2 linked regions of the Lujinxingia vulgaris genome follow. The protein of the gene in region 1 binds, or shares a complex with, the protein of each later gene. Links are inferred from orthologs where the notes say so. Each region holds a gene or a part of one and is shown on either strand. Other genes may lie near its edges.

Region 1 (10,325 bases):
CCACGGCCATGCCCTACTTCTATCGCGGGGTGCGCTTTCTGGCGCAGGGTTCGGTGCGCCTCTACTTCTACGACATCCAGGTCGTCGGCCAGGAGAATATCCCTCAGAACCAGCCGATGATCCTGGCGGCCAACCACCCCAACTCCATCATGGACACGGTGCTCCTGGCCACCGAGTCGCCCTTTCGTATCAACTACATGGCGCGCAGCGGCATCTTCAAACATCCGGTGGTGCGCGCGGTACTCAACGGGGTGGGCGTCATCCCCATCTACCGCGCCAGCGAGCTGGGTGGGCAGCCGGCACGCAACCAGAACAGCTTCTACCGCGCTTTTGAATTGCTGGAGGCCGGAGGCTGCGTCGGCATGTTCCCCGAGGGCGCCAACTCCCCCGACCGCCAGGTCCGCGAGATCAAAACCGGCACCGCCCGCCTGGCCCTGGAAGCCGAAGCCCGCAACGACTACCGCCTGGGCGTTCAGATCCAGCCGGTGGGGCTGAACTTCGCCGACCGCGACCGCTTCCTCTCCAGCGTCTTAATTCGCTACGGCAAGCCCATCGATGTGCGAGATTTTGCCGACCTCCACCGCCAGGATCCCCGTCAGGCCGTCTACGAACTCACGCAGCTTATTTTGCAACGCCTGCGCGACGTGGCCACCCACGTGCACGACGAGCGCAACCGCCAGCTCGTGATGGACATCCACCGCATCTACGGAAACGAGCTCCTCTCGGAGTTTATGGGGGCCTACGACGTCGACCTGCGCCCGCTCACCCACAAGCTCTTCGATCGGGCGCGCGCCGCCGACGGTCCTCGCCCCGACCTCGATGATCGCTTCACCATCGAGCAGGCCATCGCCGACGCGGTCGACTTCTACGAGCAGCGAAACCCGGCGATGGTCGCCCGGGTGCGTATGGACATCCGCCGCTACAAAGACCACTTAAAACAGGTGCGCCTGCGCCACGACATCGTCCATGAGCATAGCCCCGAGAACTTGAGCAGCCGACGAGAAGCCATCAAACTCACCGCGTACGCGCTGGGGTTTGGGCCGCTGGCGATCTACGGGATGATCACAAACCTGGTGCCCTATCTGCTGGTGCGCGCCATCGTGTCTCACCAGCCCGAAGAGGCCAAACGCGCCTTCATCGCGCTGATCAACAGCTTTTTTGCCTTTCCGCTCTGGTACCTCTTTCTGGGCTGGTATCTCTGGAGCAACCTGCGGCCGCCGATCTGGGCGATGGTGCTCTTTGTCAGCAGCCTGCCGATGACGGCCTTTTTCTTTTTAACCTGGTGGCGCAAGATCCTCGTCTACCGCGACCGCATCCTCTCGCGTACGCTTTTTCGCACCCAGAAAAACCTGCTGGAGACGTTGGGCCGCGAGCGCGCGCGCCTCATTGAGACCTTCGAGAACGTCAAAATCGACTACCTCATCGCCCGCTTCGGGCACCTCTTCGATGAGGACTCCGCCTACGCGCTGCCCTGGCAACCCGACCTGGCGAGCCCTCCTGGTGAAGCGCCTCAGACCGCGATGAAAACGCCAACCCCGGCCTCCAAGGCACACGCCAGCGCCGGGCTCACCCACGATTCATCCCCCCAACTTCAGGAGCAAGAATGACTCGCAAAGTCTATGTCGTCGGCGTCGGTATGACCAACTTCGAGAAGCCCGGCCGCCGCGAGTGGGACTACCCCGATATGGTGCGTGAGGCCGGCACCCAGGCGCTGGAAGACGCCGGCGTGGACTATCAGGCCATTGAGCAAGTCTTCTGCGGCTACGTCTACGGCGACTCCACCAGCGGACAGCGCGCCGCCTACGAGCTGGGGCTGACCGGGGTGCCGATCTACAACGTCAACAACAACTGCTCCACCGGCTCCACCGCCCTCTTTATGGCCCGCCAGCTCATCGCCGGGGGCATCCTCGACTGCGCGCTGGCCCTGGGCTTTGAGAAGATGCAACGCGGCTCGCTCAAGACCGACGGCCAGGACGACCGGGCCAACCCGCTCGGCCGCCATTTTGAGACGATGGCCTCCCAGCGCGGCTTTGCCAAAGCGCCGCCCGCCCCCCAGATCTTCGGCAACGCCGGCCTGGAGCATATGGAGCGCTACGGCACGACCGTGGAGCATTTTGCAAAAATCGCCCATAAGAACCACCTCCACTCCACCAAAAACCCCCGCTCCCAGTTCCAGGACGAGTACAGCCTGGAGGCCATCCTGGAGTCGCGACCGGTGCACCACCCGCTGACCATGCTGCAGTGCTGCCCGACCTCCGACGGGGCGGCCGCCGCGGTGCTGATGAGCGAGGAGAAGGTGCGCGAGCTGGGCCTGGAAGATCAGGCCATCGAGATCGCCGCGATGAGCATGACCACCGACACCCCGGCCTCCTTTGGCAAGAGCGCCATCGACCTGGTGGGCTTCCAGATGAGCAAACTCGCGGCAGCTCAGGTCTTTGCCGAGAGCGGCCTGAGCATCGCGGATGTCGACGTGATCGAGCTTCACGACTGCTTCTCCACCAACGAGCTCATCACCTATGAGGCGCTCGGGCTCTGCGAGGAAGGCAAGGCCGGCCAGCTCATCGACGCGGGTGATGTCACCTACGGTGGCAAGTGGGTCGTCAACCCCTCGGGCGGGCTCATCTCCAAGGGCCACCCCCTGGGGGCCACCGGCCTTGCGCAATGCGCCGAGCTGACCTGGCAGCTGCGCGGCCAGGCCGACCAGCGCCAGGTTGAGGGCGCCGAGATTGCGCTCCAGCACAACCTTGGGCTGGGCGGCGCGGCCGTCGTCACCCTCTATCGCCGAAACTAACACCGCTTTTATAGCGTGACCAAAAAGCCAGCCTGTTCAACACCTTAGGGGCTGGCAACGGTATAAGCATCGCCTCCACGCGCCCCTCCCCGGGAGGGGCGCCGGCGCGTCTCCCCCGGCCGAAACCACCTCTGGGAAATAGTCATCGACCTTCGGTGTTTCCCTCCCTTCGGAGCGTCAGACTCCCCCACATCGACCCGTTACGGAAAGCTGCAGCCATGAGCACCCTATCCCCCCAAAGTCCTGACGATCAGGGCCTGCGCGCGATGAGCGAAGACGGCTCGTTTCGCGTCATCGCCATCAACGCTACCACCACCGCCCGCGGCGTTCTCGAGGCCCAGCAGGCCGGCTCGGAGATCGCGCCGCGGCTGGCCGAGCTGGCCACCGCCACCGTGCTGCTGCGCCTGGCCATGAGCCCGGACTACCGCCTGCAGACAGTGCTGAAACACCCTGAACACGGCTCCATCGTCGCCGACAGCCACCCCGACGGAGTGACCCGCGCGCTGATTCAGCAGGAGCGCGACAACACCATCTCGCTCGGCCCCAAAACCCTGCTCAGCGTGCACCGCGACACCTACACCGGCAAACTCCACCAGGGCATCGTCGAGACCCTGGAGGGTTACGGCCTGGGTGAGTCCATCGCCGGCTACCTCAAGCAGAGCGAGCAGATCCACTCGGTGGTCGGCCTGCGCACCCTCTTCGACGATCAGGGCCAGCTGACCTACGCCGGAGGATTTCTCGTACAGCTTTTGCCCGACGCCCACGTCGACACGCTGGCCGCGGTCACCGAGCGCCTGGAGCAGACCGGCACTCAGAAGGTCTTTGAGGTCGGCAGCTTCGAGAATGAAGGCATACTCAAAGCGGTCTTTGAGGAGGTGCCCTACCGCATCCTCGGCGAAGACCTCTTTCGCTTCGGCTGCAACTGCAGCGAAGAGCGCATCCTGGGCGCCCTGGCCACCTTAAGCCCGGCGGAGCGTGCGGAGCTCGCTGCCAGCAACGAGCCCATCGAGATCGGCTGCGACTACTGCAACGTCACCTACAGCATCGACCCGGCCACCCTGGGTTGATGCCAGACGCGGGAAGCCTTAGCCCCGATCGCGCCGCCGACGTCGGTAGGCGCGGTCGGGGGCTCCGGCCAGAAGTTCGATCTGCGTGATCTCCGCCGGCGCCCCGATGCGCATCGGCGGCCCCCAATAGCAGGTGCCACGGCTGACGTAGATCCAGGTCCTGGCCTCGCGCGCCAGCCCGACAGCATAGGGGTGAAACCAGCCGATGATCAGGTTCCACGGCCACATCTGCCCGCCGTGGGTGTGCCCGGAGAGCTGCAGATCGTAGCCCGCCGCCGCGGCCTGATGGATGCTCTTGGGCTGGTGAGCCAGCAGCACGCTGACGTCATGCTCCGGCGCCCCCTCGCGGGCGCCCTGCGGATCAGAGACAGCATCGGGATCGTGACGTGAGGCCGAGAAGTCGGTGCAGCCGGCCATCAACACGCGCCCGCCCTGATGCTCAATAAGGGCGTGGGCGTTATTGAGCACCACAATCCCCTGCTCTTCGAGAGCTTTGCACCAGCCCGGGGCGTCCCAGTAATACTCGTGGTTACCGGTGCAGTAGAAGACCCCGTGGGGCGCGCGAAGATCGAAGATCGGCTCCACATCCTTCCAGATGCGATCGACCATGCCCTCGATGAGGTCGCCGGTGATGACGATGGCGTCGGGTTGAAGCTCGCGAACCCGATCGACGATGGCCTGCACATGCCCGCGCCGCACGGTGGGCCCAACGTGCACATCGGAGATCTGCACGATCCGAAACCCCTCCAGAGAGGCGGGCAGGCCCTCAAAGGGCACCCCGACCTCAACCACATCGGGCAGGCGCAACGCCTCGTACATGCCCCACTTCGACGCCACCGCCGCCCCGCCGACGACCGCGGCGTTGAGGCTGCTGCTCATAAAGAGCCGCCGCGACGGATCGGCCGGCAGCGCCGCCGGCCCCGATACTTCGGTCGATTCCGTCTTTCGAAAGGCCCCCAGACGGCGCGTAAGCCACTCGGCCACATCTTTGAAAATCATCAGGATGAGCAGGAGCGAGAAAAACCCCATCGCCACATAACTCGTCCACTGCGCGATCGTGTAGATCGGCTCCACCCGGGGCATCGAGCGCATCGACATCGTCGCTGTCACCAGCACGATATGCCCGACCACAGCCCAGGTGACCACACCGCGCCAGCGACTCTCCGGGTGCAATGGCCCTCGAAGCCTGCGCCAGAGGTAGTAATGAGCCCCAAACCACAGGCCGGTAAAAAAGAGCCCGAACACGATCATCGACACCATCGTTTGTCCTCGGAGGTACATCGTCGAAAAGACAGAGCAACGCACCGGGCGCTCACCCGGCGCGTTGGTCCACAGACTTTAGCCCCCGACGAACCGGCGGCCAGCTCAGATCACGCGATTCTCGGGCATGCGACTTAAGTCGACCTCGAAGTCTGCGCGGCCAAAGGAGGTTCCCACCGCCGCCGCCGCATGCACCAGCAGCGAATCCACCGGCACAAGACGCGTCTGGTCGGCGACCTCGGCGATCTCCACGCTGGTCATCTGCCCGTTTTGCAGCGCGACCATGCGTCCCCAGCGCCCGCCGGCGACCAGCGCCGCGGCGTGCGCCCCGAACGCCGTAGAGAGCACCCGATCAAAGGCCGTCGGCGTGCCTCCGCGCTGGATATGCCCCAGCGTCGTGGTGCGAATCTCACTGTCGACCAGGGGCTTGAGCTTCTCGGCCAGAAGGTTGCCGATGCCGCCCAGGCGCAGGGGATCGGGGCTATCGTCGATATGCTCGCGCACCACCTGCTTGCCGTCGAGCAGCGTCGCGCCCTCGGCCACCACAATCATGGTGAAGCGCTGGCGTTTCTTGCGCTGCTGACACACCCGGGCGATCTCTTCGACATCAAAAGGAAGCTCCGGAATCAGGATCACGTCTGCCCCGCCCGCAAGCCCGCTGTGCAGAGCGAGCCAGCCGGCGTAGCGCCCCATCGTCTCGAGAATCATCACCCGGCTGTGGCTCTCGCCAGTGGTCTGCAGCCGGTCAACGGCCTCGGTGGCCACCGCCACCGCCGTATCAAACCCGAAGGTGCGATCGGTGTGCATCAGGTCGTTGTCGATGGTCTTGGGCACGCCCACACATTTGACGCCCTTCTCGCTTAAGCGGTGCGCGATGCTCATGGTGCCGTCGCCGCCGATGACCACCACCCCGTCGAGCTTCAGGCGGTGGTAATTCTCCACGAGCTGGTCGCTGACATCGGCCCCGTCGGCCAGGTAATGATTGAAGGGGTTGGCCTTATTATGCGTGCCCAGGATGGTGCCACCACGCGCCAGGATGCCCTTGAGAGCCTTCAGATCGAGCTCGCGGCTGCGCCCCTCGATCATCCCCAGAAACCCCTCTTCGAAACCGATCACCGTGGCGTCGCACTTGAGCAAGAGGCTCTTGGTCACCGCTCGAATCACTGCGTTAAGGCCGGGGCAGTCGCCGCCGCCGGTCAGGACTCCAATGCGCATCGTGTCTCCTTGTCTGACTTCGAAATTTAGGAAGGGGCTTCGCCCGCTCGTCTCAGCTTCAAGATGCGTGCGAGAAGAGGTTTCATCAAGCGCGTTGCGCCACTTCTCCCGGGCTTCGGGGTGCCTATTGTCCCGATTCACCAACGTCCCAACGCCGCCCGCGCATTTCGCGGCGGCCTTAACGTGACCCCGCCCCCCCCAGGAGACCTGTATGGACGACATGCCCTCGGGCAGTCGACGCAACCCTCGCCAGCTACGCACCAACGCCCCGATCACCATCCGCGAAATGGAGCTCGAAGACCTCGCTGCGGTCTTCGCCCTTGGCGAGCGCATCTTCACCGCCGATCGCTGGCCCAACCTCTACCGCACCTGGGATGAGTTTGAGCTGATTCAGATCTTCGGCACCGACACCGAGACCTGCCTGGTGGCCGAATGCAACGACCAGGTGGTGGGCTTCGCCCTGGGCACCCTCATCGAGAAGCGGCGCAGCGCCTGGACCTATGGCTACTTGCTGTGGCTGGGCGTCGAGCCCGACCTCTCGCGCAGCGGCGTGGGCAAGCGCCTGGTCAACCGCCTCACCGAGCTCTTCATCGCCCGGGGCGCACGCATCATGCTGGCGGATACCGAGTCCGATAACCTGCCGGCGGTGAACTTCTTTCGGCGCCAGGGTTTTACCAATGAGACCGAGCACGTCTACCTGGCCAAAAACCTCACGCAGCACCCCGAATACGTGCGCCGCCGACGCTCCCTGGCGCATCCTCCCTCCTCCGACCCCTCGCCCTCCGACGCCGCCCCGGCGCACCTGCCTCCCGGAGGCATAAGCCCGGGCGATGACGCCTCCCCAGGCCAACCTCATGAGCATGATGACTGAGCTCCACGATCTTCTGGCCCACCTTGACCGGGCGCGCTGCGAGCGCCTGCTCATCGACATGGTCGATATCTACAGCCCCTCTTATGCCGAGAGTGCGGTGGTGTCGCGGGTCTGTGCGGCTTTGCAGGAGGCCTCGGTGCCTTACCGGCTTCAGCCGGTGGTCGCCTCACCCGGGGCGCCGGGGCGCGCCAACATCCTTATTGAGCTCGGGCCGCAGCCGCCGGAGCTGATGCTGGTCGGCCATCTCGACACCGTCCCTTACTTCAGCGATGAGCACGACGCCCCGGGCAGCACTCTGGAGGGCGACGTGCTCCACGGGCTGGGAAGCGCCGACATGAAGTCGGGGTGTGCGGCGATGGTCGAGGCGGTCTGCGCCCTGGTCGACGCCGGAGCGCGCCTTCGGCGCGGCCTGTTGCTGGCGCTGGTCGTCGGCGAGGAAGAGTACGGCGATGGCGCCGCAAAACTTCTGGAGAGCTCGCACGCCCCGCTGGCGATCATTGGCGAGCCCACCGGGCTTCGCCCCTCATTGGAGCATTACGGCTACATGGAGCTTCGTCTCATCGCCGAGGGACGGCGCGCCCACGCCGCCCGCCCCGACGTAGGCGCCAGCGCCATCCACGCCATGCTCAGCACCATCCTGGCCGTCATCGAGCAGGTCAGCGACGCCGAGCCCGCCACACGCGTGAGCATCAACCCCCGCGAGGTTCACGGCGGCGACTCCCTCTTTGTCATCGCCGATCGTTGCGAGGCCGCGCTCGATATTCACCTGGCCGCCGGCGTCGACACCGCCGCACTCCGAGAGGCCCTGGCCACCACCATTGAGGCATCCAACGCCGACCACCCTCAATGCACCGTGAGCTCCGAGGAGCTCTTCTTCGCCCCGGCCTACAGCCTCAACCCCGATGACGCGCCGATGCAGACCTCCCGGCGCGCCTTCCTGGCGCTGCAGCAGCCCTTTACCCCCCGGCCTTTTCCCTCCCACTCCGACGGCAACCGCTTCTTTGAGGCAGGCATCGCCCCGCTCATCCTCGGTCCGGGCGACCTGGGCGTGGCGCACACCCGCGATGAGCACGTGCACTTAAGCGAGGTCCACCGCGCCGCCGAGCTCTACCTGAGCCTCATCGTGCATCACTGCATCCACGAGCATTGACGCGCCCTCGTCAGGGGAGGCCCACCAACCTCCCCTGATTCTGGTCGCAAAGGGCAGCGAGCTCCCAGATCAGGCGCACCACCTGAGCCGGGTCGCGCACCCGCGCGCTCGCTTCGCTCGCGCGATCTTCGGAGGCCACAAGCACCGTGCTCCCCTCAGCGCCCAGCGCCAAAAAAGCATCTTCGTCGGTCAGGTCATCGCCCACATAAAGCGCGTGCACCTCGCCCGGCGCCGTGGCCCGCGCGCGTCGCAGCACAAGCTGCGCCGCGCGCCCTTTGTCCCAGCGCAACGCCGGCACCGCCTCCACCACGCATTTCCCCGACTTCAGACGCACGCCCCCCAACTGCAGCGCGGCCTCGCTGGCGCGCGCCGCCAGCGTCTGTGCCCCCTCCTCCACCAGCCGGTAATGCAACGCCACGCCAAAGGGCTTCTGCTCCAGGACCACGCCGGCAACATCACCGAACCTCTCGCGCCAGGCCGCCTCCACCTTCGCGATGGCCGCCCGGGCCTCCTCGGCCCCTTTTACAAGCTCGCGCGCGCCGCTGGCCCACCACAACTCCAGACCGTGACTTCCCACCACGCTGACATTACCCACGCCAAGCCTTGCCTGAACATCGGCCGCGCCGCGCCCGCTGACGATCACCACCTGGGCCCCGGTCTTCACAAGCGCCGTGATCGCCTCCGCCGCCCCGACCTCAGGCGCGGCAAGCTCCGGTCGAGCCGCAATGGGCGCAAGCGTCCCGTCAAAGTCGAGCATCGCCAGCAGGCGCTGGCCTTTTGCCAGCGCGTTTGCGACGTCGTGCACCACATCATCGAGCGTCTTCATCTCCCCTCCTCGCCAGTCACCGATAGGCCCCCCCTGGCCGCTCAGCCTCACTCCGCGTGAACCTCGTCGGCCCGCGGGCTCTGCCAGAAGTTCAACGCCCCGGCGCGCTCCTTTGGAGGGTCGACAATCAGACGCGCGCTGCGTCGCATGCCCACATAGGCAAAGATCCAGCCCATGAGCACGTAGGCGCGGTTTCGAAACCCGATCAAAAAGAGCAGGTGCACAAAGAGCCAGGCAAGCCAGGCCAGGAGCCCGCCGAACTTCCAGTCGCCGATCTCGGCGATGGCCCTGGCGCGCCCGATGGTCGCCATCTTGCCGCGATCCCAGTACGAAAACGCCTCCAGCGGCTTTCCCTCCACCGCGCGTTTGATGTTTTCGGCCACGTGTTTTCCCTGCTGCACGGCCACCGGCGCCAGTCCGGGCAACACCTCGCCATCCTCGTTCTCAAAACGCGCGAGGTCGCCGATCACAAAGACCCGATCATCTTCCGGCATGCGCAGATCGGGCCGCACGCTCACGCGCCCCATCCGGTCGAGCTCAACATTAAGCGTCTCGGCCAGCGGGCTGCCTTTGACCCCGGCAGCCCACACCACGGTTTTTGCCAGGATGCGCTCCCCGTTGACCGTGACCCCCTCCTCATCGATGGCCTCGACCATGGCGTTGAGGCGCACCTCCACGCCCATCTTCTCAAGATCGCGACGCGCACGCTCGGAGAGCTCCTCATCGTAACCGGTCAGCACCCGCGGCCCCGCATCCAGCAAGAGAACCCGCGCGCGAGTCGGGTCGATGCGACGAAAGTCTTTGACCATCACCTGGTAGGCGATCTCGCGAATGGCCCCGGCCATCTCCACGCCGGTGGCTCCCGCACCCACCACCACAAAAGTCAATAGCCCGCGCCCCTCCGAGCCCTCTCCCTCGCGCTCAGCCTGCTCAAAGACCTCCAGAATGTGGCGACGGCAGGTCAGCGCGTCGCGCAGCGTCTTGAGCCCCGGCGCCTGCTCCTCCCACTGCGGGTTGCCAAAATAGTTGGTCTGCATGCCGGCGGCGACCACCAGGTAATCATAGTTCACCTCCCCGCCCTCATAGCGCACCACCCGCGACTCACGGTCGATGCTGGTCACCTCCCCGAGCATCACCTGCACATT
Region 2 (10,326 bases), 310 kb from region 1 along the record:
GAAACAGCCGGAGACACCAAGCTCCGGTGGTGGTTTGGCAAACAACCACGGTTGATTGTCGAACATGTTGGGCCGTTAGCTCAGTTGGTAGAGCAGCAGACTTTTAATCTGCGGGTCGGTGGTTCGAGCCCACCACGGCTCACGTCCCCTTCGTCTAGAGGCCTAGGACACCGGCCTTTCACGCCGGCGACACGGGTTCGAATCCCGTAGGGGACGCTCGGTCACACCGCTTCATCGTGACCACGTCTGTAACACGTAGCACCACATAGCAGGATCTTCAGCCCCTTGAGGGCTGATTGTCCCCTTCGTCTAGAGGCCTAGGACACCGGCCTTTCACGCCGGCGACACGGGTTCGAATCCCGTAGGGGACGCTCAAGAAACCGACTCATGCACATGAGTCGGTTTCTTTGTTTCTTGCTCAACCCAGCGCACGCTCGCCACCGCAATGCGTGAACGCCCTGGCCTTTAATGTTAAAAAGCCAGGATTGTGCTCATCTCTCCCGTTCCGCCACGATGATTACGTGGCGATGCACCCCGCGCCCGAGCCACCGCCAGGTGAGCACCTTCATCCCCCGGGCATTAAGGCGCTCAAGCCACCCCTCCACCCGATCAAACGCGAGGGGCTCGGGCGCCATCCCCCGCAGACGGTTCGCGCTGTGATCGAGGAAGGTCACAAGCCTGCGATCCCACTCCCGCTCATAGACCGTCTCCAGGATCACCAGGCGACGCGCCACCCGCGACGTTTCCGCCAGCACTTTATCGGGGCGTCGAGCGTGGTGGAGGGTGTAGGCGATGATCGCCACGTCAAACTGATCATCGTCCAGGGGCAACGACTCGCCATCGTAGGTGACCATCGGAAGTTCTGTGCGGTTGCGATCGTCGACCTCCGCCAACATCACCTCGTGGCCCGCCCCGGCCACAAGCTCACCCACAAAGCCCTCCCCCGCCCCCAGGTCGAGCACCCTGTCGCCAGGCCGAAGGTAAGGGCGCACGGCGTTGAACTTGGTCTTTGCGCGTCGGCGCAGCGCCCACGCAATGGCCCTCGGGCCCGCCTGCCATCCGATCATTGTTACCGCCCACACACTCTGCACCACCATCACCAGAATCTCCTCGGGGCGTCCCACCGCCGGAACATAAAAAAGATACGAGAGCATCAGCCCGAGCCCCGCAAGGCTCACCGACCAGGCGCCGGCCAGCGCGGCCGCCGCCAGCAGTCCCAGCGCGTACCAGGGATGCAGCACCGGGTTAAACACCAGATACGCCCCCCATGCCACCACCATCGCCAACGCCAGGCGCTCCCGGGTGCCGTTTTGCCAGAGTGCGGCTACCGCGATCGCCAGCATCGTCGCCAGCTGCAACGTCGGCGAAAGCACGTGCGTGACCGGCTCGGTGACGCCTTCGCGGTAGCCCAGAAGATAGCGCGCCGCGTAGTAAAGCGGCGCATCAAACGAAAACACGTCCGCATAAAGCGCCACGCTTTTTTGCTGATTGGCGATCAGGTCTTCAAACCAGAAGGGCGCATAGCCCGCCGTAAGCACGCCCACTGCCACCACCGCAGCGATGAGCGCATCGCGAAAACGCCCGCGCCGCCACAGCGCCACGCCCACAAGCGGGCTCACGATCAGAAAGGTAAGTTTGGCCAGGGCGCTCAGGCCGATCACCACCCCGATCTTCCAGGGAGCGCTGCGCCCCAGCATCAGCACCAGCGCCACCATCAGGCCCACGGCCAGCGCCTCGGTATGCCCACCGCCGGCAACCTCCCACACCACAAGCGGATGCCACCCGTAGAGGGTGGCCCACCCCACAGCGCGCCGCATCGCGATGAGCGCGCGCATGATCAGGAGCACCGCCAGAAGATCGGCCACCACAAAGAAGAGGCGCAACCACCGCTCCGATACACCCCCCAGCCACCTCGCAACGACTTCGGCAGAAGCAAAGACCGCCTGCGCCCCGGGCGGATACACCGTGTGGTAATCCGGGCTGTTCAGCCGCTTGAGCTCTGCCCACGACGACGCCCTTCCCACCTCCCCGGCATCGATCGCAGCGTCATCCGGCTCCCCCTTCAGGCGCGTCACACGCTCACGCGGCGTCTCGGCATAAGGGTTCTCCCCGCCGGCCACGATCGCCCCGTCCCACACGTAGCGCCACACATCATCCGAGAGCGAGACCGGCGCCATCCACGCCGCCACGCGCAGCGCCATCGCGCCGGCCAGCACCACCGCCACCCCGCGCCAGCGTGGCCCCCCGTTAAGCCACGTCCATCCCCCCCGCACGCCCCACCCCAGCAAGAACGCGCTCAGCCCCACAACGCCCAGAAATCGCCCGATGGCCTCGCGCGGGGGCGGCTCGCAAAGCGCGACCCACAACGTGAGCACTACGCTCAGCGCCAGCGCCAGCGCGATCTTCTGGCCCCCCTCTTCGCCGGCGCCAGCCTCACTCACTCGGGCTCACTCACTCGGGCGCACTCACACAAAACGCACCACGTGGTAGCGCTTCTTGCCGGCGCGCAGCACCAGCATCGACTCGCTGGCCAGGTCTTCCTCGCCAAGCACTTTATTCACGTCTTCAACGCGCTCATTGTTGATGTAGACCCCGCCCTGCTCCAGCAGCCGGCGCGCCTGACCCTTGGACTTCTGCAGGCCCGTCTCCACCAGCGCGTCCAGAAGCCCCAGCTCACCGCCCACCAGGCGCCCACGCTCCACTTCGGTCGAGGGCACCTCGGCAAAAATCGACTGCAAGTCGCGGTCGTTGAGCCCCTCGATCTTCTCGCCAAAGAGCATGCGGCTTGCGCGGATGACCTTTTCGCACTCCTCTTCCCCGTGAATCAGCGTCGTCACCTCGCGCGCCAACCGCTGCTGCACCTCACCGCGGTTCTCACCGGCGTCGATCTTCGCCTCCAGCTCCTCGATCTCTTCGCGGGGCATAAACGTGAACAGGCGCAGGAAACGCCCGCAGTCGGCGTCCCCCTGGTTGATCCAGTACTGGTAGAAGGCGTACGCGCTGGTCATCTCCCCGTCGAGGTAGACCGCGCCGCCTAAGCTCTTACCGATCTTCTTGCCGTCGGCCGAGGTGATCAGCGGGAAGGTCAGACCAAAGGTCGACTCACCGGTGCGCCGGCGAGTCAGGTCGACGCCGGCGGTGATGTTGCCCCACTGGTCGCTTCCGCCGACCTGCAGGCGACATCCCTCGTTCTGGTTGAGGTGCAAAAAGTCGTAGGCCTGAATCAGCATGTAGCTAAATTCGGTGTAGCTGATGCCCTGCTCGCGCTCCTCAAGACGCGCACGCACCGAATCTTTGGCCAGCATCTGATTGACGCGAAAATGCTTTCCGACCTCGCGCAAGAAGTCGATAAAGCTCCACTCCTTAAACCAGTCGGCGTTATTCACCATCGCCACCGGCTCGCCGGCTTTCGCATCTTCCGAGCGGTGCATCGTGCGTGAGGCGCCCAGCACGCGCTCGAGCTGCGCGCCGATGCTCTCGAGGTTGGCCTGCAAGGTCGCCTCATCGAGCAGGTTGCGCTCGGTGCTGCGCCCCGAGGGGTCGCCGATAAGCCCCGTCGCCCCGCCCACCAGCGCCAGGGGGCGGTGGCCGTGGCGGTAGAAATGCGCAAGGCCCATGATGCTCACCAGGTTCCCCACGTGGAGCGACGACGCCGTCGGATCAAAGCCGCAATAAAGGGTCATCGGCCCCTTGCTGAGCTCTTCGTCGAGCTCCTCGTGGGTCTGCTGGTAGATAAATCCACGCCAGGCGAGTTCGTTGAGAACGTCGCTTTGAAACTCGGTGGTTTGTTGCGTCATGGCTTTTCCAATTTTCAAATAAACTTTAACTTTCAAAGACTTACACACCTAAAACTCAGCGTGCGTAGTCGATAGCGCGGGTCTCGCGAATGACGGTGACCTTGATCTGGCCCGGATAGGTGAGCTCGTCTTCGATCTTGCGGGCGATGTCGCGGCTGAGCGCAAACGCGCCGGCGTCGTCGATGCTGCCGTGCTCGACCATCACGCGGATCTCGCGGCCGGCCTGAATGGCGTAGGTCTTCTCCACGCCCTTAAAGCTCATGGAGATGCGCTCCAGATCTTCGAGGCGCTTCACATAGGTCTCCAGGATCTCGCGTCGGGCGCCGGGGCGCGCGCCGCTCAGGGCATCGGAGGCGATGACCAGGTGGGCGATGACCGAGTTCTGGGGCTCGTCGTTGTGGTGCGCGGCCACGGCGTTGCGCACGATCTCATGCTCACCATACTTGCGGCAGAGGTCGGCGCCGATGATGGCGTGGCTTCCTTCCTGCTCGTGGGTGAGCGCTTTGCCGATGTCGTGCAGAAGACCGGCGCGCCGGGCCATCTTCACGTTCACACCGAGCTCGGAGGCCATCAGGCCGCATAAAAAGCCAACTTCGATGGAGTGCGACCACATATTCTGGCCGTAGCTCGTGCGGTATTTGAGCCGCCCGACCATCTTGATGAGCTCCGGGTGCAGCCCGTGGATGCCCAGCTCAAAAGCCGCCTGCTCACCGGCCTCTTTGATGCTCTGGGCGACCTCCTGATCGGTCTTGGCCACCACCTCTTCGATGCGGGTGGGGTGAATGCGACCGTCGGCGATGAGCTTGTCGAGGGAGCGGCGCGCGATCTCGCGGCGCACCGGGTCAAAGCCGCTGACGATAACCGCCTCGGGGGTATCATCGATGATGATGTCGACGCCGCTGGCGGCTTCCAGCGCGCGAATGTTGCGGCCCTCGCGACCGATGATGCGACCTTTCATATCGTCGGAGGGAAGGCTCACGACGCTGACGCATTTCTCGGCCACAAAGTCGCCGGCGTAGCGTTGCACGGCCACGCTGATGATCTTCTGGGCGCGCTTATCGGCCTCTTCTTCGGCCTGCTCTTCGATGACCTTGATCTTGCGGTTGGCCTCAAGCTCCGCCTGGTTGACCATACGCGCCACAAGCTCAGCGCGGGCCTGCTCGGCGCTGTAGCCGGCGACTTTTTCGAGCACCAGCTCCACTTCACCGCGCTGACGCTCAAGCTCCAGCTCACGCGAGGAGAATTGCGCCTCGCTCTCGGCGACCTGCTGCTCGCGGGTCTTCACGGCCTCTTCACGCTCATCAAGGCGCTCAGCGCGGGCGTCCAGGTTGGACTCGCGGTTGCTCAGACGCTCTTCGATCTTCTGCTGCTCGGCGCGGCGGCTCTTGAGCTCGGCTTCGCCTTCTTTTTGTGCGGCGAGTACAACCTCGCGGGATTTGATCTCGGCATCTTTGATGAGCTTATCGGCTTCGGCCTCGGCCTCGCGCTTGATGCGCTGAGCGGCGTCTTCGGCCTCATTTTTGGCCTCGGCTGTGAACTTCTCCACAAGCTCGGCGCGCACGCTCTCACTGAGCTCCGCGCGCACTTCATTCTCAACGCGCCGACGCGTGCTCTCGACGGTCTCATCTTTGAGCGCCTCCACGCGCTGGTCGACGAGCTCCTGCTGCTGAGCCTGGGCGCGAGTGCGGGCCATGAGGGTGCCCAGCACCACCCCGATGATCCCGCCGACGATCAGATAGAGCATCAGCTCCATGTCCTACTCCTTCGATGTATGTAAAGACGACGCCTGGTCTGGCACATGCCAGCGCGTGGGCGTCGCGATGATGTCCATAGGGCGGTCGTGGGCCTCGTCGGGCAGCTCCTCATCGATGAGCTGCCAGTCGTATCCCACCCCGATCAATAAGGCGTGTGTGACCCCGGCCAGGGCGCGGTCGTAGTAGCCACGCCCCGAGCCCAGGCGATGGCCGCGTCGGTCAAAGGCCAGGCCCGGCACCACAAAGAGGTCGATCTGGCTCAAATCGCAGGCCGGCCCTTCGGGCTCCAGGATGCCAAAGGCGCCGGGTGTGAGCCGGTCGAGCTGGCCGGCGTCGACAAAGTCGAGACGGTCGGAGGCGTTGACCCGCGGCAGGTAGACGCGGGCCCCCTGGCTGAGTTTTTCGTAGAGGGCGGCGGCCACGCTGAGCTCGGCGCCTGCGGCCCAGTAGGCGGCAACGTGGCGCGCGGCGAAGAACTCCGGCGCGCCCATCAGCTGCTCGCAAAGCGCTGCAGCCTCGCGCTCGCGCAGGGGTGCATCCAGCGCCCGACGCCGCGCGCGTAGCTCTTTTCGCAAGCGCGTCTTTTGCAAACCTGGGGCGTCTGCTGGGCTCACCGCTGCACTCGTCTTCGGGATGCCTCACAGGCACCCTTGTCGCGAGCTCAGAAGTTCGGTTCGGGCTCAGACACCGCGGTGGGGGTCGGATGGATAAACTTCGATCGCGCCTTCAGGCCTCCTCGACCTGACTGATCAAATCAACGAGCGTCTCGGTGGTCTCTTTGAGCTGCACGCGCATGCGATGCAGCTCCTCTCGGGCCTCAAAGAGCTCCTCGGCCACATTCATGCTGGCCAACATCATCAATTTATCTATGGGCGCACTGGGAGCGGCGCTCTGCAGCTCCTCAGCTTTATGGTCGATATAACGCGCCAGGTTTCGAACGAAGGTCGCGTCGCGATCACTTCGAATCGTCATCTTCTGGCCACGGATCTCGATCTGGATCGGTCCCGACCCCGAAGCGGTATCCGAGACGGACGTGGGCGCGCGGCGGCCTGAACCGGTCTTCGTACTCTGCGAACTCACGTGCACCTCCGAGCTTCGAGTCGTCTCTCGAAATAAGGCCGCGCACAAAGCGCTGCCGACAAAATCGCCCCCGGGGGGAGGCGGTCCCAATTATTAGAGCGTGGAAAGCCGGGCGGCAACCCCAAAACAGATTCGTAACACGGTCCGCCACGCAAAATCTGCTCCTCTTCCGATCCCGCTCAGCTCTGCTACACTGCACACGTCGCGCGCCACCCCTTTTGCGGAGTCTGTATGGCCGACCACCCCTCGCAGACCCTGGAGCAAGGCTCCGAGGGTCTCGACGATCGATCCGAAGAGCTCAGCGAACGCACCGAGGCCGACGCCCAGATCCGCTTCTATCGGGCGATGGCCAATACCGAGCTCGACTACGGCACTGTGCTGCGCCGGCTGGCGCGAGCCACCGCCGATGTGGTCTTCGATCTGTGCATCGTCTACCTGGTCGATGAGGCGCGCGGGGTCTTTCCGGCGGCGGCCTTCCACCCCAACCCCGAGGCGCTGGCCGCGCTGCACCGGGCGTTCTCCTCGGGAGAGAGTCGCGCCGGCGACGGGCTTATTGAGCGCATCATCGCCCGCCGCGAGTATTATTTTCGCCCCCGCTGGAACCCGCGCCTGCTGGAGCCGCATCTTCCCGCCGGCTCCAGTGTGGATCTGGACATCGAGATCCACAGCCTGATCGCCGCGCCGATGATCACCACCGAGGGTGACTGCATCGGCGCGCTCCTGATGGGACGCCACACCACCACCGCCGCGTACAATGAGACCGATCTGGCGCTGATCGAGTGGATCGCCTCCCACGCCGCGATGAAAGTAGAGACGGCGCGCCTCTACCACACCCTCAAAAAGACCAACGCCGAGCTCGACGAGGCGGTCAAAGCTCGCGACACCTTCATCGCCATCGCCGCCCACGAGCTGCGCACGCCGCTGAGTACGCTGAAGTTGCACGCCCAGATGCTGCGGCGCTTCGCCACCCGCGACCCCGAGAGTTTTACCCCGCAGATGGTCGTCGATCGCCTGGGCTCGGTCGACCGGCAGGTCAACCGCCTCGATCGCCTCATCGACCAGCTGATGAACGTCTCGCGCATCATCGACGGGGGAATGGCCCCGGAGCTCGGGCCCTGCGATCTCTGCGTGGTGGCCCGCGACGTCGTCTCGCGTTTTGAGCAGGCCCTCGAAGATGCGGGCTGCCAGCTTTCCCTCAGCGCCCCGCCCGGCGTTCACGGCATCTGGGATCTGGATCGCCTCGACCACATCCTGACCAACCTCGTCTCCAACGCCATCAAATACGGCGGCGGCCAGCCCATTGAGGTGCGCGTCTTCTGCGACGCCGACGGCGCCCGCGTCGAGGTCGAGGATCGCGGCGAGGGCATCGCGCCGAGAGATCGGGAGCGGATCTTTGAGCGATTTGAACGTGTGATCTCCAGTCGACAGACCAAAGGAATGGGGCTGGGGTTGTGGATCGTTCGCTCTTATACCGAGAGCCTCGGTGGCCAGATCCGCGTGGAGAGCGAGCTGGGCCAGGGCTCGACCTTCATCCTCGAACTGCCGCTTCACTCCCCCGCCAACCAGGGCGCGTAATCTCGATGTTGAGCGTCTGTGGGCGGTGCCCGGGCATTACAATTCTTATCATTTTGGGGAATGGGGCTGGGTTGATGGATCGTTGGTCACTACAATGGGTGCCCGGCGACCCATTCAGCGCGCCGTGAATGCTGGACCGGGGCTAGACGCCTCACTCGCCATTCTACACCCTTTTCCATCGCCAGTTTGAGCCCGCCATCATGACTTCGAGACGTACTTCGAAAGACTTTGCGCGCCTCCCGGGTGTTACATTTCTTATCATTTTGTTCCTGCTGATGGTGGGTGCGGGGTGTGTGCCGCCGGCCGAGGGGGTCGATCCTCTGAGCGAGCCCACGGATAACTGGGAGTTCGAAGATCTGGATCGCCCTCCCCTCGATGCGCGCATCGCGCAGGTGGTGGAGGCGACCAATCGTGCCCGCGCCCGCGCGCAGGATTGCGGGGTGCACGGGCCGATGGAGGCGGTCGGGCCGGTCGAAGCCGATGAGGCTCTGGAGATGGCCGCCACCGCCCACGCTCACGATCTGGCGGCGATGGGAGCGCTGAGCCACACCGGCAGCGACGGCAGTGATTTTGTGGAGCGCGCCGAGCGCGCCGGTTTTGAGGGGCAGCCCGTTGGCGAGAACATCGCGGCGACCTTTCGCCTTGGCGAAGCGCTGGTGCGGGGCTGGATTGATTCCGACGATCATTGCCGGGTGCTGATGAACCCCGACGCCCGTTTTATCGGCGTGGGGCTCTTTGATGCGGAGCCGGGCGCGCGTTTTTCAACCTACTGGGTGCAGGTCTTCGGGTATTGAGGCCGGGGCAGGAGCGCGTCAGGTGGGTGGAGCGCTGAGGTCATCCCGGCGTTGGACTTTTGGCCCTCCGGGCCCGCGTGGCGTTGCCTGAGATTCAGACATCACACGCGCGTCTCAAGCGCGTCGCATATCAACGTCTCGCGATGAGACCGCGACGCGTTATGCCTCGCTCTGCGTCCTTTCGGTGGGTTTGCAGGCCAGCTCCACGCCGGCCGCCGAGCCGAGCACCCAGGGGAGCAGCAGGGCCAGGGGAAGGAGCATGTTCTGGAAGATGGCCGGCCAGATAAGCCCCACCAGCTGTACGAGCAACCCGAGGATCGCGAGCGAAGCGAGCGCGCGCCAGATAAGGCGAAGCCCGCGCCGGCTCCCCTCACTGCCAAAAGCCACCCGCAGCGCGACGAAAGCCCCGAGCAGGGTGAGCGGGTTGGCAAGGAGCAGGTTGAGGTTCCAGTAGGTCACGGTGTGATCGGTCATCGCCGCCATCACAAAGAGCCCGGTGCCCACCAGACCGAAGAGGCCGGCGAATGCGCCCAGGTAGAGGCCAAACGCCACCCGGGGTCCGCGTCGTTCGGGGTGGCGCTGTGCCCGCCAGCCCAGCAGCGCGCTGAGCGCGCCAAGAAGCACGCCCACGCCCAGCCAGAAGGGCCAGTGCGTCGCCGGGGCCTCGGGCGTGGGCGCGCGACTCGACTTGAACACCTGATGGGTGCGCAGCACCAGAGGTTGGGTGTTGCCCTCGGCATCGACATACTCAAAGTCGAGCACGGCCTCCTCCAGCACTTCCGGCAAGAACATCGCGTCCCACACCGCGATGGGGCGGTCGATCTCGTTGTTCATCAGGAACATCAAGAGCCAGTCCATCGGCTTAAGGTGCTGGGAGTGGCGCCGGGTATGCCCGCGCAGCGTCAGCGCATCATCATGCGAAAATGCCTCCTTAAACTGCCCGCCCACCGCCTTATCGATGATGTCACGCACCCGCGTGGCGCAGTTATCGTCGTAGTGATGGTAGAGGTACTGGCGGTTCTCCGGGCGCACATTATCGGCCAGAAACGCCGCCACCTCCGCCCGAGCCTCAGGCGGCAGGTTCAGCTCGATCACACGCACGTCACGGTCTTCGGCAATATAAAACTGGTAGGTCGGCGCCACCGGCGCCGGCGCCACCCAGAAGAGCAGCCGCCCCATGGCGAAGTTCATCAACATCCCATCGCCAAACGAGAACATCCCGTAGTTGTAGAGGCGAGCGGTGTTGTAGCGGCGATCTTCGACCACAAGTGCGGTGTGACCAAACCACTGCGGGATCTGATCGCCCGGGCTAAACGTCGCCAGACT

Evidence for each region. Proteins that work in one complex are often made in the same cells at the same time.
Region 2: FRC98_RS04990 (region 1) and rny share a complex: the UniProt entries of both Bacillus subtilis proteins name them as parts of the possible RNA degradosome complex. The link is inferred for Lujinxingia vulgaris from one-to-one orthologs.

What each region holds. Positions count from the first base shown.
Region 1 is NZ_VOSM01000002.1:330,720-341,044, reverse strand. The notes cover bases 4,279-7,133. They hold FRC98_RS04990 (6-phosphofructokinase), read right to left. Parts: upstream 6,334-7,133; coding sequence 5,224-6,333; downstream 4,279-5,223. Other genes in these bases: FRC98_RS04985 (GNAT family N-acetyltransferase), read left to right, coding at 6,545-7,133; FRC98_RS04995 (metallophosphoesterase), read right to left, coding at 4,279-5,118. In the rest of the region: FRC98_RS05010 (1-acyl-sn-glycerol-3-phosphate acyltransferase), read left to right, coding at 1-1,607; FRC98_RS05005 (lipid-transfer protein), read left to right, coding at 1,604-2,791; FRC98_RS05000 (Hsp33 family molecular chaperone HslO), read left to right, coding at 3,010-3,858; more of FRC98_RS04995, read right to left, coding at 3,877-4,278; more of FRC98_RS04985, read left to right, coding at 7,134-7,204; FRC98_RS04980 (M20 family metallopeptidase), read left to right, coding at 7,197-8,354; otsB (trehalose-phosphatase), read right to left, coding at 8,365-9,180; FRC98_RS04970 (NAD(P)/FAD-dependent oxidoreductase), read right to left, coding at 9,228-10,325. UniProt on the Bacillus subtilis protein: Catalyzes the phosphorylation of D-fructose 6-phosphate to fructose 1,6-bisphosphate by ATP, the first committing step of glycolysis.
Region 2 is NZ_VOSM01000002.1:18,769-29,094, reverse strand. What follows is about bases 3,202-6,057. They hold rny (ribonuclease Y), read right to left. Parts: upstream 5,551-6,057; coding sequence 3,853-5,550; downstream 3,202-3,852. Other genes in these bases: FRC98_RS03770 (5-formyltetrahydrofolate cyclo-ligase), read right to left, coding at 5,554-6,057; tyrS (tyrosine--tRNA ligase), read right to left, coding at 3,202-3,797. In the rest of the region: FRC98_RS03785 (methyltransferase domain-containing protein), read right to left, coding at 492-2,441; more of tyrS, read right to left, coding at 2,466-3,201; more of FRC98_RS03770, read right to left, coding at 6,058-6,126; FRC98_RS03765 (cell division protein ZapA), read right to left, coding at 6,278-6,631; FRC98_RS03760 (GAF domain-containing sensor histidine kinase), read left to right, coding at 6,863-8,206; FRC98_RS03755 (CAP domain-containing protein), read left to right, coding at 8,407-9,000; FRC98_RS03750 (Lnb N-terminal periplasmic domain-containing protein), read right to left, coding at 9,160-10,326. UniProt on the Bacillus subtilis protein: Endoribonuclease that initiates mRNA decay. Initiates the decay of all SAM-dependent riboswitches, such as yitJ riboswitch. Involved in processing of the gapA operon mRNA, it cleaves between cggR and gapA.